2 regions of the Streptomyces sp. NPDC058045 genome follow, and region 1 is predicted to be linked to the other one. Evidence: predicted binding sites of a transcription regulator. Region 1 holds the regulator's gene; the other holds the start of a gene.
The links. Region 1 encodes HrcA, which represses chaperone genes, less so after heat shock. Its sites were predicted from a motif close to TTNGCACTCNGNNNNNCNGAGTGCNAA; they were not measured.
Positions count from the first base shown of each region.

Region 2: groES (co-chaperone GroES) is a predicted target of HrcA. The motif match lies at 2,371-2,397, and genes of this name have one in related genera.

Region 1 is NZ_JBHVRR010000002.1:165,717-169,901, reverse strand. It holds gene ACFVST_RS02420 (DUF3097 domain-containing protein) at 184-984, opposite strand; gene ACFVST_RS02415 (MBL fold metallo-hydrolase) at 1,020-1,814, opposite strand; gene hrcA (heat-inducible transcriptional repressor HrcA) at 2,245-3,261, shown strand; gene dnaJ (molecular chaperone DnaJ) at 3,262-4,185, shown strand, end outside.
Region 2 is NZ_JBHVRR010000004.1:146,819-151,003, reverse strand. It holds gene ACFVST_RS04670 (SDR family NAD(P)-dependent oxidoreductase) at 1-90, shown strand, start outside; gene groL (chaperonin GroEL) at 163-1,788, opposite strand; gene groES (co-chaperone GroES) at 1,916-2,224, opposite strand; gene ACFVST_RS04655 (methyltransferase domain-containing protein) at 2,465-3,658, shown strand; gene ACFVST_RS04650 (hypothetical protein) at 3,677-4,042, opposite strand; gene ACFVST_RS04645 (hypothetical protein) at 4,140-4,185, opposite strand, start outside.

The DNA of each region.
Region 1 (4,185 bases):
GCCTCCGGCCGGGAGGTGCCCCAGCCCCGCGACGCCTGGCACGCACTCTCGCCGCACCGGTCAAATGCCCAAGTAAGTCCAGTACGAGGGCATTCGGCCGGCAGGCCGAGAGCACGCACCATGGGGGCACCTCCCAGCCGCCAGGCTGGGGGAGCCGCGGGGCCGCCCTCCGGGTCAATACACCTAGGGCGCCGTCACGAAGTCGATGATCTCCTCCACGCGGCCCAGCAGCTCCGGCTCCAGGTCCTTGTAGGAGTGGACGTGGGAGAGGATGCGGGACCAGGCGGCGCCGGTGTTCTCGGGCCAGCCGAGGGCCCGGCAGACACCGGTCTTCCAGTCCTGCCCGCGCGGCACCCGCGGCCACGCCCCGATGCCCAGCGACGAGGGCTTCACCGCCTCCCACACGTCGATGTAGGGGTGCCCGACGACCAGGGCGTGCTCACTGGTGACGGCGGCCGCGATCCGGGACTCCTTGCTGCCGTCGACCAGGTGGTCCACCAGGACACCGAGGCGGGCGTCGGGGCCCGGCGCGAACTCGGCGACGATCGCCGGGAGTTCGTCCACGCCCTCCAGGTACTCGACCACCACGCCCTCGACGCGCAGGTCGTCGCCCCACACCTTCTCGACCAGTTCCGCGTCATGCCGGCCCTCCACATAGATCCGGCTCGCCCGCGCCACCCGCGCCCGCGCGCCGGGCACCGCCACCGATCCGGAGGCGGTGCGGGTGGGGCGTGCCGGGGTGCCGGTGGCGCGTACCAGGGTGACGGGGCGGCCCTCCAGCAGGAAGCCGCGGGGGGCCAGGGGGAAGACGCGGTGCTTGCCGAAGCGGTCCTCCAGGGTGACGGTCCCGGCCTCGCAGCCGATGACGGCGCCGCAGAAGCCGCTGCCGGGTTCCTCCACCACGAGGCCGGGCTCGGCCGGTACCTCGGGGGCGGGCTGCTGTCTCTTCCAGGGCGGAGTCAGGTCCGGCGAGTACGCACGCATTCGGCCGACGATAGGAAGAGTGGGCCGTCCGTGGGCTACGACACGCCGAAACGCAGGGCGAGTTGATCACGCTGGCGCCGGACGAATCCGGCGTCCACCACGGCCCCGTGGCCCGGTACATAGCGTGCGTCGGGCCCGCCGAGGGCGAGCAGCCGGTCCAGGGCCTCCGGCCAGCGGGCCGGGATCGCGTCGGGTCCCGCCTGCGGCGGCCCGGACTCCTCCACCAGGTCGCCGCAGAAGACGATCTCCGGGGCGCCGTCCTCGGCGGGCACCAGCACGGCCAGGTCGTGGGCGGTGTGCCCGGGGCCGACATTGGCCAGCAGCACCTGGCGGCCGCCGCCCAGATCGAGCGTCCACTCACCGCTCACCGCATGTCGATGGACACCGGCCTCCCCGGTGGCGGCGGCGGCTTCGGCGGCGGCCGTCGCCTCGGCCTCCGGCACCCCCTGCCGTACCGCGTCGGCGGCGAGTTCGGCGAGGCCGGTGGCGCCGGTCAGCAGCCGGTCCGCGCCGACCGCGGTGTACACCTCGGCGCCGGGGAAGGCGGGCGCGCCCAGTACATGGTCGAAGTGCGGGTGGGTGAGCGCGAGTTGGGTCACCCGGGGGCCGTCCGGGCCGGCCGCGCCGGGCACCGTGGCGAGCAGCGCCTCGGCCTCGGCGCGCAGCCGGGCACCCTCGGCGAGGGTGGCGCCCGCCTCGACGAGGAGGGCGGCGCCCCGTCCGGCGACCAGCCCCGCGGTGCAGTCCCAGTGGGGCAGCCGGCGGCGGGCGACCCGGGGGGTGAGCCATTCCCAGGCACCGGGGTCGGGGGCGGGAGCCGTGCGTGTCATACGACGACGCTATCCCGCGCCCTGGGGCCTGTCGTCAAACTCCCGGCTGCCCCGCGACGCCATGCACGCTCCCCCAGCTACCGCTGGGAGGCGCCCCCACTCGCCGCACCGGGCAAACGGGCGCCCGGCCGGCACACCGAGCGCACGCACCGTGGGGGCACCTCCCAGCCGCCAGGCTGGGGGAGCCGCGGCCTGATCCACGAAGATCGGGGAGACGCCCCCTGGCCCGCCGGCCCGGTCCGCCTGTACGGGTGTGATCGCCCGCCCTTGCCGGGGGCGCACCCCTCGGCCGTACACTGGGCCGGGGAAGGCTGGCACTCGTCCGCGGTGAGTGCCAGTGACGGTGCCGGGCTCGCGTCAGGCGGGGCCGGTGGTGTCTGGCACCAGACCGCGGAAGACCGCGGGGCTGTCGATCCGGGAGGTGTGCGCGGTGCTCAGTGAACGCAGGCTCGAAGTGCTGCGTGCCATCGTCCAGGACTATGTGGGCACCGAGGAGCCGGTCGGTTCCAAGGCACTGACCGAGCGGCACGGGCTAGGCGTCTCCCCGGCCACCGTCCGCAACGACATGGCGGTCCTGGAGGACGAGGGGTACATCGCGCAGCCCCACACCAGCGCCGGCCGCATCCCCACCGACAAGGGCTACCGGCTCTTCGTGGACCGGCTGGCCGGCGTCAAGCCGATGACGGCGCCGGAGCGGCGCGCGATCCAGAACTTCCTGGACGGCGCGGTCGATCTGGACGATGTGGTGGCCCGTACGGTGCGGCTGCTGGCGCAGTTGACCCGGCAGGTCGCGGTGGTGCAGTACCCGTCGCTGACGCGGTCCACGGTGCGTCATGTGGAGTTGCTGTCGCTGGCTCCGGCGCGGGTGATGCTGGTGCTGATCACCGACACCGGCCGGGTCGAGCAGCGCGTGGTGGACTGCCCGGCGCCGTTCGGCGAGAGCCCGCTGGCGGATCTGCGGGCCCGGCTCAACAGCCGGGTGGCGGGCCGCCGTTTCACCGATGTGCCGCAGTTGGTGCAGGATCTGCCGGAGGCCTTCGAGGCGGAGGACCGCGGTACGGTCTCCACGGTGCTCTCCGTCCTGCTGGAGACGCTGGTCGAGGAGACCGAGGAACGGCTGATGATCGGCGGTACCGCCAATCTCACCCGTTTCGGACATGACTTTCCCCTCATCATCCGTCCCGTGCTGGAGGCGCTGGAGGAGCAGGTCGTGCTCCTCAAGTTGCTCGGCGAGTCGACGGATTCGGGCATGACCGTACGGATCGGTCACGAGAACGCCCATGAGGGACTCAACGCAACGTCCGTGGTGTCGGTCGGCTACGGTTCGGGCGGCGAGGCAGTAGCCAAGCTCGGCGTGGTCGGCCCGACCCGCATGGACTACCCGGGAACGATGGGAGCAGTACGCGCAGTGGCACGTTACGTCGGACAGATCCTGGCGGAGTCGTAGGTGGCCACGGACTACTACGCCGTACTCGGCGTGCGCCGCGACGCTTCCCAGGACGAGATCAAGAAGGCGTTCCGGAGGCTCGCCCGCGAGCTGCACCCGGACGTCAATCCGGATCCCAAGACCCAGGAGCGGTTCAAGGAGATCAACGCCGCCTACGAGGTCCTGTCGGATCCGCAGAAGAAGCAGGTCTACGACCTGGGCGGGGATCCGCTGTCGCAGGCCGGGGGCGGTGCGGGCGGCTTCGGCGCCGGCGGCTTCGGGAACTTCTCCGACATCATGGACGCGTTCTTCGGCACCGCCTCGCAGCGCGGGCCGCGGTCCAGGACCCGGCGCGGCCAGGACGCGATGATCCGCCTCGAAGTCGAGCTGAACGAGGCCGCGTTCGGCACCACCAAGGACATCCAGGTGGACACCGCGGTGGTGTGCGGCACCTGTAGCGGTGAGGGCGCCGCGCCGGGCACCTCCGCGCAGACCTGCGACATGTGCCGCGGCCGCGGTGAGGTCTCCCAGGTCACCCGTTCCTTCCTGGGCCAGGTCATGACCTCGCGGCCGTGTCCGCAGTGCCAGGGTTTCGGCACCGTGGTGCCCACCCCCTGCCCGGAGTGCGCGGGCGACGGCCGGATCCGTTCCCGCCGCACCCTCACCGTGAAGATCCCCGCCGGTGTGGACAACGGCACCCGGATCCAGTTGGCCGGCGAGGGCGAGGTCGGACCCGGCGGCGGCCCGGCCGGCGATCTGTATGTGGAGATCCACGAGCTGCCGCACTCGGTGTTCCAGCGCCGCGGGGACGATCTGCACTGCACGGTCACCATCCCGATGACGGCGGGCGCGCTCGGCACCAAGGTGTCGCTGGAGACGCTGGACGGGATGGAGGAGGTCGACATCCGGCCGGGCACTCAGTCCGGGCAGTCGATCCCGATGCAC
Region 2 (4,185 bases), on a different contig from region 1:
AAGGCGCTGATGGGGCTGGCGAAGCTGGCCCCGCGGGGGCTGGTGGGCGGGGTCAGTGCGCGGACGGGGCGGAAGTACGGCCCGCAGTAAGGGAGTTGAGGAAGGGCTGAGGCCCGGTCCCCTGGTGAGGGGGACCGGGCCTCGGTCGGTGCGCGGGGTGGATCAGTGGGCGTGGCCGTGACCGTGGCCGGCGGCCTCGGGCTCCTCCTCGGCCGGCTTCTCGACGACCAGGGTCTCGGTCGTGAGCAGCAGGGAGGCGATGGAGGCCGCGTTCTCCAGGGCGGAGCGGGTGACCTTGACCGGGTCGATGACGCCGGCCTTGACCAGGTCGCCGTACTCGCCGGTGGCCGCGTTGTAGCCGTTGCCCTTGTCGAGCTCGGCGACCTTGGAGACGATCACATAGCCCTCAAGGCCGGCGTTCTCGGCGATCCAGCGCAGCGGCTCGACGGCGGCGCGGCGGACCACGGCGACACCGGTGGCCTCGTCGCCGTCCTTGCCGAGGTTGCCGTCGAGGATCTTGACGGCGTGGACCAGGGCGGAGCCGCCACCGGAGACGATGCCTTCCTCAACCGCGGCGCGGGTCGCGGAGATGGCGTCCTCCAGGCGGTGCTTCTTCTCCTTCAGCTCCACCTCGGTGGCGGCGCCGACCTTGATGACGCAGACGCCGCCGGCCAGCTTCGCGAGGCGCTCCTGGAGCTTCTCGCGGTCCCAGTCGGAGTCGGTGGCCTCGATCTCGGCCTTGATCTGGTTGACGCGGCCGGCCACGTCCTCCGAGCTGCCGCCGCCGTCGACGATGGTGGTGTCGTCCTTGGTGACGGTGACGCGGCGGGCGGTGCCCAGTACGTCCAGGCCGGCCTGGTCGAGCTTGAGGCCGACCTCCTCGGCGATGACGGTGGCGCCGGTGAGGGTGGCCATGTCGCCGAGCATCGCCTTGCGGCGGTCGCCGAAGCCGGGGGCCTTCACCGCGACGGCGTTGAAGGTGCCGCGGATCTTGTTGACGACGAGGGTGGAGAGGGCCTCGCCCTCGACGTCCTCGGCGATGATCAGCAGCGGCTTGGAGGCGTTGGCCTGGATGACCTTCTCCAGCAGCGGCAGCATGTCCTGGATGGAGGCGATCTTGCCCTGGTGGATCAGGATGTACGGGTCGTCGAGGACGGCCTCCATACGCTCCTGGTCGGTGACGAAGTACGGCGACAGGTAGCCCTTGTCGAAGGCCATGCCCTCGGTGAAGTCGAGCTCCAGACCGAAGGTGTTGGACTCCTCGACGGTGATGACGCCGTCCTTGCCGACCTTGTCCATGGCCTCGGCGATCAGCTCGCCGACCTGCTGGTCCTGGGCGGACAGCGCGGCGACGGCGGCGATGTCGGACTTCTCGTCGATCGGGCGGGCCGTGGCGAGCAGGTCGTCGGAGACGGCCTTGACGGCGGCGTCGATGCCCTTCTTGAGCAGGGCCGGGGAGGCGCCGGCGGCGACGTTGCGCAGGCCTTCCTTGACGAGGGCCTGGGCGAGCACGGTGGCGGTGGTGGTGCCGTCACCCGCGATGTCGTTGGTCTTGGTCGCCACCTCCTTCACGAGCTGCGCGCCGAGGTTCTCGTACGGGTCCTCGACCTCGACCTCGCGGGCGATGGTGACGCCGTCGTTGGTGATGGTGGGGGCGCCGAACTTCTTGTCGATGACGACGTTGCGGCCCTTGGGGCCGATGGTCACCTTGACCGTGTTGGCCAGCTTGTCGACGCCGCGCTCAAGGGCACGACGGGCGTCTTCGTCGAACTTCAGGATCTTCGCCATGGGAGCGTTTCAGCCCTCTCGGAACTCGGTTGAACCAACTGCGCCCCGGGCGCCCGGCTTCTTAGGTCGCGGGGGCCAGGGGCGCAGCTGCAAGCGGAACTGCAAGCAGAGACGGAACTCGGGTGAGTTACTTCTCGATGATCGCGAGCACGTCGCGAGCCGAGAGGACGAGGTACTCCTCGTTGTTGTACTTCACCTCGGTGCCGCCGTACTTGCTGTAGAGCACGACGTCACCGGTCTTGACGTCGAGCGGCAGACGGTCGCCGTTCTCGAAACGGCCCGGACCGACGGCGAGGACGACGCCCTCCTGGGGCTTCTCCTTCGCGGTGTCCGGAATGACCAGGCCCGAAGCCGTGGTCTGCTCGGCGTCGAGCGGCTGGACCACGATGCGGTCCTCAAGCGGCTTGATGGCAACCTTGGAGCTGGCGGTCGTCACGATCCGACCTCCCCCTTCGGAGATCTCACGGGGTTAACTGTCTGAGGTGGCGACCAGGTGGATCCGTCGTCGCGGGTGCCGGACCTGCCTGTCGCGTAGTTGGCACTCTCCTGTGGGGAGTGCCAGAGCTGAGACTATGACTGCGATTAGCACTCGGTCAAGCGGAGTGCCAGTGGCGTGCGGGGTGTCGTGTCGCGGGGCCCCCGCGGAGCGCCCCCGGACGGGGCCCACAATGGGTGGGTGACCGACCGCACTTCGCCCGACGAGACCGCCGCCTTCGCCGCGCTGCGCACCGAGGAGGGCCGCGCCCTGCTGGCGGCGGTCCAAGGCACCGAACCGGCCCGGGAGTTGGCCGTCGCCACCAGGCTGCGGCGCGAGCATCCCGCCGCCCTGGTCTCCGCCGCGCTCGGGCAGGCCCGGCTGCGGCAGCGGGCCGCCGCGAAGTTCGGGGCGGCGGACGCGGAGCGGATGTTCTTCACCGCCGCCGGGGTGGAGCAGTCGACGCGCGCCTCGGTGGCCCGCCACCGGGCCGAGCGCTTCCGGGAGTTGGGCGTGTCCTCGGTGGCCGATCTGTGCTGCGGGATCGGCGGTGACGCCGTCGCGCTGGCCCGCGCCGGGATCCGGGTGCTCGCCGTCGACCGCTCCCCGCTGGCCTGCGCGGTGGCCCGCGCCAACGCCGAGGCGCTGGGCCTGGCGGACCTGATCGAGGTGCGGGAGGCGGATGTCGCCGAGGTGGACACCGCGGGCTGGGACGCGGTGTTCGTGGATCCGGCGCGGCGGGGCGGCCGGGGCCGCGTCTTCGATCCGGAGGCGTACTCCCCGCCGCTCTCGCAGGCGGTGGCGCTGGCGCGCGGCGCCCGGTACGCCGCGCTGAAGGTCGCCCCCGGGGTGCCGCACGAGGCGGTGCCGGAGGACGCCGGGGCCGAGTGGGTCTCGGACGGCGGGGACGTGAAGGAGGCCGTGCTGTGGTTCGGCACCTCCCCCGGCTCGGTCCGCGCCACCCTGCTGCCGGGCCCGCGCACCCTCACCGGAGCGGGCCTGCCCGACCCGCCGGTCCGCGCCCCGGGCCGCTACCTCTACGAGCCGGACGGCGCCGTGATCCGTGCCCATCTGGTCGCGGAGGCGGCCCGCGAGGTAGACGGCGGCCTGCTCGACGCGAGCATCGCCTATGTCACCTCCGACATCCTGCGCGCCACCGGCTTCGCCACCGCGTACGAGATCACCGATGTGCTGCCGTTCCAGGTGAAGCGGCTGCGGGCGCTGCTGCGGGAGCGGGGGGTGGGGGTGCTGACGGTGAAGAAGCGGGGCTCGGCGGTCGAGCCGGAGGAGCTGCGCCGCAAGGTCAGGCCGCAGGGCCCGAACGCGGCGACCGTCTTCCTGACCCGGGTGGACGGCGCGCCCAGCATGTTGGTCGGACGGCCCGCCGCGGTCTGAACTCCCGTTGTCCCGGCGTCAGTCGAGGTCGGTGAGTTCGTCGGCGTAGACCTGGGAGAGGGGCTGCGGGCCCACGTACTGCTGGCAGTTGCAGGTGCCGGACTCGAAGCGGACCGGCTTCTTGTTCTCGTCCCAGGCGGTCGGCACCTCGACCCGCTCGTGGCAGGCGCCCTGCTTGTCGTGCTTGGCGAGGTGGTGGGTGCAGCCGCAGACCGGCTCGGGCGGGCGCTGCGCCGCCTCCACCGCCAGCCGCTCGTCCCGCTGGGCCTCCAGCATCTCCATCCGGCGTTCGTGCCGGTTGCGCATCGCGGTGCGCACAGTGTCGGCGAGCCAGCCGAAGCCGCCCATCCAGAAGACGATCAGGATCCACCAGTACCAGCTCATCCGCTCCCCCTCGTCCCCGGTCCCGCCGGGGTCCCGCGCCGCGCCCCGGCAGGATAGCCTCCGCGGCGGCGAGCGCGGAGGCGGTGTGCGGGCCCGGTCAGGCGGTCTCGAAGCGCCAGCGGTGCGGGGGGCGGTACAGCAGT